Regions from separate parts of the Leifsonia sp. EB34 genome, predicted to be linked through region 1. Evidence: predicted binding sites of a transcription regulator. Region 1 holds the regulator's gene; the other holds the start of a gene.
The links. The regulator LexA, encoded in region 1, represses DNA repair genes until DNA is damaged. The targets are predictions, from matches to a motif close to TCGAACANNTGTTCGA.
Positions count from the first base shown of each region.

Region 1 (4,406 bases):
GCGAGCGACGAGGCGCCGGAGGGCTTCCGCCCGCTGTCCCGGCTCGGCGACCTGCTGCCGGTCTACCGCGAGCTGCTGGCCCGCCTCGCCGCCGCCGGCGCTCCGTGGGTGCAGCTGGACGAGCCGGCCCTCGTCTCCGAGAGCATCGAGGAGCCGCGCACGGAGGTGCTGGAGGCGGTTCGCGCCGCTTACGCCTCGCTGGGCGGCGCGGCCGAGCGGCCGGCGATCTTCGTCGCGGCGCCCTACGGGAGCCTGGACGACGCGCTCCCGGTGCTGGCCGTGTCTCCGGTGGAGGCGATCTCCCTCGACCTGGTGCGCGGGAGCATCCCGACCGGGCTCGACGCCGCGACGCGCAGCGCGCTGGCCGGCAAGACCCTCGTCGGCGGCGTGATCGACGGCCACAACATCTGGCGCGGCGACCTGGAAGCCGCGTTCGGGACGCTGACCGAACTGCTGTCGCTGAGCCCCGACGTCGCCGTGTCGACCTCCACCTCGCTGCAGCACGTGCCGCACGACGTGGACGACGAGCCGGACCTCGACGCGCGCCTGAAGTCCTGGCTCGCGTTCGCCGACCAGAAGGTCGGCCAGGTCGCCGTGCTGGCGCGCGGGATCGTGGACGGCCACGAGGCCGTGCAGGACGAGCTCACCGCGGCGACGGCGGCGCTCGCCGACCGGGCCTCCGCCCCCGGCGTGCGTGTCGAGGCCGTGCGTTCGCGGGAGGCCGCGCTCACCCGGGCCGACTTCCGCCGCGGCGAGTACAACGCGCGGCAGGCCGCGCAGGACGAGGCGCTGCACCTGCCGTTCCTCCCGACGACCACGATCGGGTCGTTCCCGCAGACCGCGGACATCCGGCGCTCGCGCGCGCAGCTCGCCGCGGGCGTCATCGACGAGGCCGAGTACCTCGGCCGCATGCAGGCCGAGATCAAGCGCGTGGTCGACCTCCAGGAGGAGATCGGGATCGACGTCATCGTGCACGGCGAGCCCGAGCGCAACGACATGGTGCAGTACTTCGCCGAGAACCTGGACGGCTTCGCGGTCACCAAGAACGGCTGGGTGCAGTCGTACGGATCGCGCTGCACGCGGCCGTCGATCCTGTGGGGCGACGTGTCGCGGCCAAAGCCGATCACGGTGGACTGGTCGACGTACACGCAGACGCTGACCGAGAAGCCGGTCAAGGGGATGCTGACCGGGCCGGTCACGATCCTGGCGTGGTCGTTCGTCCGCGACGACCAGCCGCTCGGCGAGACCGCACGGCAGGTCGCCCTGGCCCTGCGCGACGAGATCGCGGACCTGGAGGCCGCGGGCATCCGCGTCGTGCAGGTGGACGAGCCGGCGCTGCGCGAGCTGCTGCCGCTGAAGCGCGCCGACCAGGCCGGGTACCTGGAGTGGTCGGTCGGGTCGTTCCGGCTCGCGACCTCCGGGGTGGCGGACGCGACGCAGATCCACACGCACCTCTGCTACTCGGAGTTCGGGGTGGTCATAGACGCGATCCGCAACCTCGACGCCGACGTGACCAGCATCGAGGCCGCCCGCAGCCGGATGGAGGTCGTCCACGACATCCAGCGCTCCGGCTTCGAGCACGGCATCGGCCCGGGCGTGTACGACATCCACTCGCCGCGCGTGCCGTCGGTCGCCGAGGTGACCGAGCTGCTGGAGACGGCGCTCAGCGCGATCCCGGGGCGTCAGCTCTGGGTGAACCCGGACTGCGGGCTGAAGACCCGCGGGTACGACGAGACGGTGGCGTCGCTGCGCAACATCATCGCGGCGACCCGCGACGTGCGGGAGCGGGTGGGCGTCAGCGCCTGACCTGTCCTGCTGCCGGAGGCCGCGTTTCCCGTTCCGCTCTGCGCGGACGTGGGGGCGCGGCCTCCGCCGGTTCGGGGAGGATGAGCGCATGCGCATTGCGGACGACGAGTTCGAGCGGCTCGTGGACGACGTCTTCGACGGCCTCCCGGACGACATGGTGCGGCCGCTGGAGAACGTGGCGATCATCATCCAGGACCAGCCGCCGGGTGCGCGGCCGCGGCTGTACGGGCTGTACACCGGGCATCCGCTGACGCGGCGCGGGGTCTACGGGTTCGGGGAGCTGCCGGACCGGATCACGCTGTTCCGCAACAACCTCGAGGCGTCGTGTTCGACGGTCGAGGAGCTGCGGGCTCGGGTGCGTGTCACGCTCGTGCACGAGATCGGGCACTACTTCGGGCTGGACGACGCCCGGTTGCAGGAGCTCGGCTGGGCCTGAGCGGCGTGCGATTCGTGCCGAATGTGGGCTCTGGGCGCGCCGAAGTCGACGTTCGGCACGACTCGCGGAGTGGTCAGACGGTGCGGAGGACTGCGACGACCTTGCCGAGGATGGTCGAGAAGTCGCCCAGGATCGGCTCGAAGTTGGAGTTGCGCGGGAGCAGCCAGGTGTGGCCGTCGCGCTGGCGGAACACCTTGACGGTGGCCTCCTCGTCGAGCATGGCCGCGACGATGTCGCCGTTCTCCGCGGTGCTCTGCGCCCGGACGACCACCCAGTCGCCGTCGCAGATGGCGGCGTCGATCATGGATTCGCCGACGACCTTGAGCATGAACAGCTCACCGTTGCCCACGAGCTGGCGGGGGAGCGGGAAGACCTCCTCCACCTGCTGCTCGGCGGTGATCGGGACACCGGCGGCGATGCGGCCGACGAGCGGGACCATCGCGGCGTCGCCGACAGGGGTCTGATTCTCGAAGTCGGGGGTGGTCGTCGAGGGGAGGTCGATGAGGATCTCCAACGCGCGGGGCCGGTTCGGGTCGCGGCGGAGGTAGCCGCTCAGCTCGAGCTGGTTGAGCTGGTGGGTGACGGACGAGAGGCTTGAGAGGCCGACCGCGTCGCCGATCTCGCGCATGCTCGGCGGGTAGCCCCGCGTGCTCACCGAGCGCTGGATCACGTCGAGGATGGCGAGCTGCTTCTCGCTCAGGTTCTTGCGGCGCCGCGTGCGCGGAGCCTGGTTCTCGTTCGACACGCTCGTCCCTTCGTGACCGTCCCCGCCACCCGGCGGAACCGAATGTCGGTGGTGCCTGGTTGTCTTACGTCCAGACAATCGAAACTGTATCCACAGTACGGCTGCCCGACAAACATGTGTTCGAGTGTGTCTCGAAATACGTGCCAGATTCGTCGCCGGACCGAGGATTGCGGTCTCGGACATTCGAAGATATATTCGGAACAGAGCTTCGAGCGAAGCCTTTGGAGGTCACGATCATGAGCGCAGTGGTGATGCACACCGTCGGGATGAGCGGCGCGCGGTTGAACGGCGCTGGGGTGAGCGGCGCTGGGGCCGGGAGCGTTGAGACCGCGAGCGTCGGCGCGCGCGTTCGGCTGCGGCTGACCCGGCGTGGGCGGGTCGTGCTGACGATGCTCGTTGCTCTGCCGATCGTGATCGGGGCGATGGTGTTCGCGCTCAACGGTGGGGGTGCGGCGGCGACGGGGGAGCAGACGCACGTGACCTTCCAGTACGTGACGGTGCAGTCGGGGGACTCGCTGTGGTCGGTGGCGTCGCGGATCGCGCCCAACGCGGACCCGCGCAACGTGATCGCCGACCTGGTCAACCTCAACGGACTGTCCTCGGCGGTCGTCACCCCGGGGCAGCAGCTCGCGATCCCGACGCAGTACGGGAAGTAGGGGCGCGGCGGCTCCGCCGCGGCTCGGCCGCCGCCCAAGAAGGAAATCTGGCGCGACAGGCCGAGGCGGTTCCTGCAGAAGGGGGTTCGGCAGGAGATTGGGGCGGGTTCTCCTTCCGACGGGAGGCGCGGCAGGCGGGTGCGGGTGCGAGCGCGGGCGCGGGTGCCGGGCGCGGCGTCACACGGCGGAAGCCCTCAGGCTCGCTGACTACCATTGAGGGGTGACCTCCCTCTCCGATCTTCCGATCCGTGACGACCTGCGCGGCCGCACCCCGTACGGGGCGCCGCAGAAGGTCGTGCCCGTCGCGTTGAACGTGAACGAGAACACGCATCCGGTCCCGGAGGACGTCGCCGCCGACATCGTCGCGCGGGTCGCCGTCGCGGTGACCGGGGTGAACCGCTACCCGGACCGGGAGTTCACGGAGCTCCGCAAGGCGTTCGCCCGCTACCTCGGGCACGACCTCACCGCCGAGCAGATCTGGGCGGCCAACGGGTCCAACGAGGTGCTGCAGCACATCCTGCAGGCGTTCGGCGGGCCGGGCCGCAGCCTCCTCGGGTTCGCGCCCACGTACTCCATGTACCCGTTGCTGGCCTCCGGGACCGGCACGAGCTGGATCGCGGCCGGGCGCGACGCCGACTTCGAGTTGTCGCCGGAGACCGCGGCAGCGGCCGTGCGCGAGCACGACCCCGACATCGTCATCCTCTGCTCGCCCAACAACCCGACCGGGACCCCGCTCACGCTCGAGACGGTCGAGGCCGTCTAC
Region 1 covers NZ_JBGCCV010000002.1:770,622-775,027, forward strand. Annotated here, with positions in the region: gene metE (5-methyltetrahydropteroyltriglutamate--homocysteine S-methyltransferase) at 1-1,806, shown strand, start outside; gene ABIA36_RS13170 (metallopeptidase family protein) at 1,895-2,242, shown strand; gene lexA (transcriptional repressor LexA) at 2,316-2,987, opposite strand; gene ABIA36_RS13180 (LysM peptidoglycan-binding domain-containing protein) at 3,224-3,643, shown strand; gene ABIA36_RS13185 (histidinol-phosphate transaminase) at 3,864-4,406, shown strand, end outside.

Region 2 (4,406 bases), 560 kb from region 1:
GGGCGCGGGCGAGTACGTCTCCGTGCGGTCGCAGCGCGAGCTTCTGGAGGCCTCCAGCCCCAACCCGGCGACCAGCTCGGCGCTTTCGCACCTGGACGTGGACGCGAACGAGCTGACGCTCGTCTACCGGGCGCGCGGCATGGACCAGACCGAGGCCCAGGCGCACGCCCACGAAGTGCTCACCACGCTCGGCGCCTACACCTCGCCGGTCGCCGTGCCGGGCGTCGTGGAGGACGAGCACGAGGCCGTCGGCAACGGCTGGAGCGCCGCGGTGTCGAGCTTCTGCTTCTTCGCCTCGGGCGCGCTCATCCCGATCCTGCCGTTCCTGTTCGGGCTGACCGGCACCGCCGCGATCGTGGTCGCCGCCGTGCTCGTCGGGCTCGTCCTGCTCGGGACCGGCGCGATCGTCGGGCTGCTGTCGGGCGCGTCGCCGCTCAAGCGAGCGCTGCGGCAGTTGGCGATCGGGTACGGTGCGGCTGCAGCGACGTACCTGCTGGGGCTGCTTTTCGGGGCGACGGTCGGCTGACGCCCACGGTCGTGCGGCCTAGCGCCTCCGGCGGTCTCCCCCGTCGGCGCCATACACCAGCGCGCCGGCCAGCGGGATGAGCAGGAACCACAACCAGCTATAGGCGTAGCCCCACGCCATCCCGGTCAGGAAGAACAGGACGACCGCGACGAACGGCGCGATCGAGACGACGAGCAGCCCCCACCGGGTGACCGGCCGGGCCTGGTCGCCGGTCGCCGGCGGGGAGTTCCACGGGCTCGGGCCGGGCTGCGACGCCTGCCACGCTGCGGCCGCGGGCGAACTCGCTGCGGGATTCGGGGTGTCGGCGCCGTCCAGGTGCAGCACGCCAGGGAGGTCGGCGAACAGCGGCTGGAGGTCGCCGCGCGTGACAGCCGACCGGGCGGCCGCGACGCGCGACTGCAGTTCAGCCTCGCTCAGCCTCCCCTGCGCCGCGTGCGACTGCAACGCGGCGACGGCGCGCTCCCGTTCGTCGTTGCTGAGGCGCAGCGACGCGCTCGACGGATCCCCGAAGTCTGTCATGCGGTCAGTATGGCAGGCGGGGCGCGTCGATCGTCAGGAGCTGACAGTGGCCGGGTGGGCGTTCGCCCACTCCTTGATCGACTGCAGCACGGGGAGCAACGAGGCGCCGCGCTCGGTCAGGGCGTAGTCCGTGCGCGGCGGCACGCTCGGGGTGAGTGTCCGTCGCACGAGACCATCCCGTTCGAGCACCTTCAGGGTGGAGGTCAGCATCTTCTGGCTGGCGCCGACCCGGCGGCGCAATTCGCTGTGCCGCAACTCGGTGTCCGCGAGGGACAGGATGATCAGGATCGCCCACTTGCTGCCGATGGTCTCCAGCAGCCGTCGCGCCGCACATCCGGCGAGGGCCGAGTCGTCAGTCATCCGCAGCCCGCTGCGCGAGGTGTGCGCGGAAGGCCGGGACGAGCGCACGGAGCTCTCGCTCGGCGGATCGGCGGCCGGCCTCTGGGTCCTGCCCGACGACGGTGGGGGCGAAGCGCACATGGTCGGCATCGGTGACACCGACGAAGTCCAGCCAGTCCGCGAAGAACGGAACCGAGAAGTCCGAGCCGAAGGCGGGCGGCAGGCCCGGGGCGAAGACGCCGGACGTATGGATCGCCACCGCCTTCCTGCCCGTCATCAGGCCCGAGTACCCGGCGCCGGGGTCGAACCCGAAACTCCAGCCCGGCTGGGTGACGAGGTCGATCCACTGCTTGAGCACGTAGGGAACGCCGGCGTTCCACATCGGGATGTTGAAGACATAGCCGTCCGCGCGCGCGAACTGGTCGAACACTGCACGCGCGTCGGACCACGCGCTTCGCTGCGCGTCCGTCTGGTCGTCGCCGGCGAACACCGCCATCTTCGCCTGCGCGGCGATCGTACCGAAGGCCGGCAGGGCGCCCGGCTCGAACAGGTCGAGCGTTGTGACCTCCACGTCCGGCGCGTGCTCGACGACCTCCGCCACGAACGAGCGGGCCAGCGACAAGGACCGGCTGAGGGCATCACGCGGGCTCGCGTTCACGTGCAGGATTGAAGGCATATTCTTCCTATCGATATTTCAAGAAGTTCCATGCTTTCATCGTCGGGGCCGGAACGGAAGTAGGCACCTTTTCGTGCCCCCTAGGGCGACTGGGGTGCGTTCGTCACCGGCCAGGTTTACACTTGCATTCGAACATACGTTCGATTCGAGAGGAACCCGTGCTCATGACCGACATCGACGAGGCGGTGGCCGTGTGGACCACCGAGGACGGCATCCCGACCCGCCTGGTCTGGCGCTCCACCCGCTACCGGGTGAGCGATACCCCGACGGTGTGGGCGGAGATCTGCGCGTGGTGGAAGCCGTTCGGCGAGCACCGGTACGGCGTCGGCGCACTGCCGCGGGAGATCGGCGGGTGGCGGTTCCAGGCGACCAGCGACGGCGGGATCGCGCACGTGTTCGACGTGCGGCACGACGCCGACGACCGGAGCTGGCGGCTGGTGCGGATCTTCGACTGAGGCCGCATCCACCCACGCGCGGGGAGCCTCCGCCACCCGCCACTGCCTATCCCTTAGCCTCTCTCAACGTGATGGACGACGACCGCTACGGCTCCGATGTGCTGGCCACCGACTGGAAGAACGCCGGCCGCAAGGCCGTGCCGACCGTGGAGGCCGTGCGCGACCTGGTGGTCGAGGAGGCCGGAACCGGGTTCTGCGGCGCGATCGTCCGGCTGGAGGCGCAGACCGTCGAGCTGGAGGACTACTTCGGGGCGAAGCGCGTGTTCCCGCTGGGGGCGTCCTTCCTCATCGACGGGGAGCCCGTGCAGCTCGTCGTGCCGAGCCGCGCGCCCGCCACCCCCGGTCGGACGGCCTCCGGCTCCTTCGCCGTGGGCGAGCAGAAGGCGCGCGTGGCCCGCGCCAGCCGCATCTTCGTGGAGGGCCGGCACGACGCCGAGCTGGTGGAGCGCGTGTGGGGCGACGACCTCCGGGTGGAGGGCGTGGTCGTGGAGTACCTGGAAGGCGTCGACGACCTGGACGCGATCGTGCGCGAGTTCGCGCCCGACCGCGGCCGCCGGGTCGGCGTGCTGGTCGACCATCTCGTGCCGGGCTCCAAGGAGAGCCGGATCGCCGAGAAGGTCGCGCGCGGACCGTTCGGCGCGCACGTGCTCGTGGTCGGCCACCCCTACATCGACATCTGGCAGGCCGTGAAGCCCGCGCGGGTCGGGCTGGAGGCCTGGCCCTCGATCCCCCGTTCCATCGAGTGGAAGCACGGCATCTGCGCCGCGCTCGGGCTGCCGCACGACAGCCAGGCGGACATCGCGCGGGCCTGGAAGCTGATCCTCGGCCGCGTGCGCACCTACGCCGACCTGGAGCCGGAGCTCCTCGGCCGGGTCGAACGCCTCATCGACTTCGTCACCGAGCCCGTCGGCCGCGCATAGCGCAGGAGATTCCACCGCGACACGCGCCTGAACTCCTGCGGAATGGCGTTCGGAAGGAGTCTCGGGTCGTTTCTCCTGTTCTAGACAGATGGCCCCGTGCACTTTCGTGCACCAGAATACATTTGCGGTATTCGAACATGTGTTCGAAAATAGACGTATGTCCTTGGCAGTCGCACCCGCCTTCCCCGACCCGGTCGCCGACCGGGCGCAGGTGCACGAGCTGCAGTCGCGCATCCGGCAGATGCAGGCGACGAAACTCGACGCGCGGCGGCTGGAGACGCATCCCGCGCTCGCCGCGCTGCTGCCCGGCGGCGCGCTCAAGGCCGGCGCCGCCTACACGGTGCACGGCTCCACCACGCTCCTGATGGCGATGCTCGCCGGGCCGAGCGCCGCGGGCGCCTGGTGCGGGGTGGTCGGGATGCCCGACTTCGGGGCGGAGGCCGCCGGGCGGTTCGGCATCGACCTGGAGCGGCTCGTGCTGGTGCCGCATCCGGGGCCGCAGTGGCTGACCGTCACCGCCGCGATGGCGGACGTGCTCGGCGTGATCGCCGTCGCACCCCCGGAGCGGCCGAAGAGCGGCGACGTCGCCCGGCTGACCGCGCGGCTGCGGCAGCGGGAGGCCACGCTCGTCGTCGCCGGCGAGTGGCCGCAGGCGGAGGCGGCGCTCTCCGTCGTCCGCAGCGGCTGGGACGGGCTGGGCGCCGGCGCCGGCTATCTCTCCTCCCGGCGGGTGACGGTGGAGGCCGCACCCCGCGGCGGGGCCGGACCGCGGCGCCGCGCCGAGCTGTGGCTGCCCGCGGTCGACGAGACGTTCCGCGCCTCGGCGCCCACGCGCCTGGAAGCGGTGAGCTAGGCGATGTCTCCGATACGGCAGGTCACGCGCGCGATCGTGCTCTGGTGCCCCGACTGGCCCGTCATCGCCGCCCGGCAGCGCCTCGAACTGCCCGCGGAGGTGCCGCTGGCGCTGGTCG
Region 2 covers NZ_JBGCCV010000002.1:1,330,641-1,335,046, forward strand. Annotated here, with positions in the region: gene ABIA36_RS15800 (VIT1/CCC1 transporter family protein) at 1-526, shown strand, start outside; gene ABIA36_RS15805 (DUF1707 domain-containing protein) at 545-1,045, opposite strand; gene ABIA36_RS15810 (winged helix-turn-helix transcriptional regulator) at 1,079-1,405, opposite strand; gene ABIA36_RS15815 (FMN-dependent NADH-azoreductase) at 1,398-2,060, opposite strand; gene ABIA36_RS15820 (DUF6504 family protein) at 2,225-2,515, shown strand; gene ABIA36_RS15825 (DUF3097 domain-containing protein) at 2,587-3,435, shown strand; gene ABIA36_RS15830 (hypothetical protein) at 3,593-4,288, shown strand; gene ABIA36_RS15835 (DNA polymerase Y family protein) at 4,292-4,406, shown strand, end outside.
Region 2: the regulator LexA is predicted to act here: its motif matches at 2,189-2,204, upstream of ABIA36_RS15820 (DUF6504 family protein).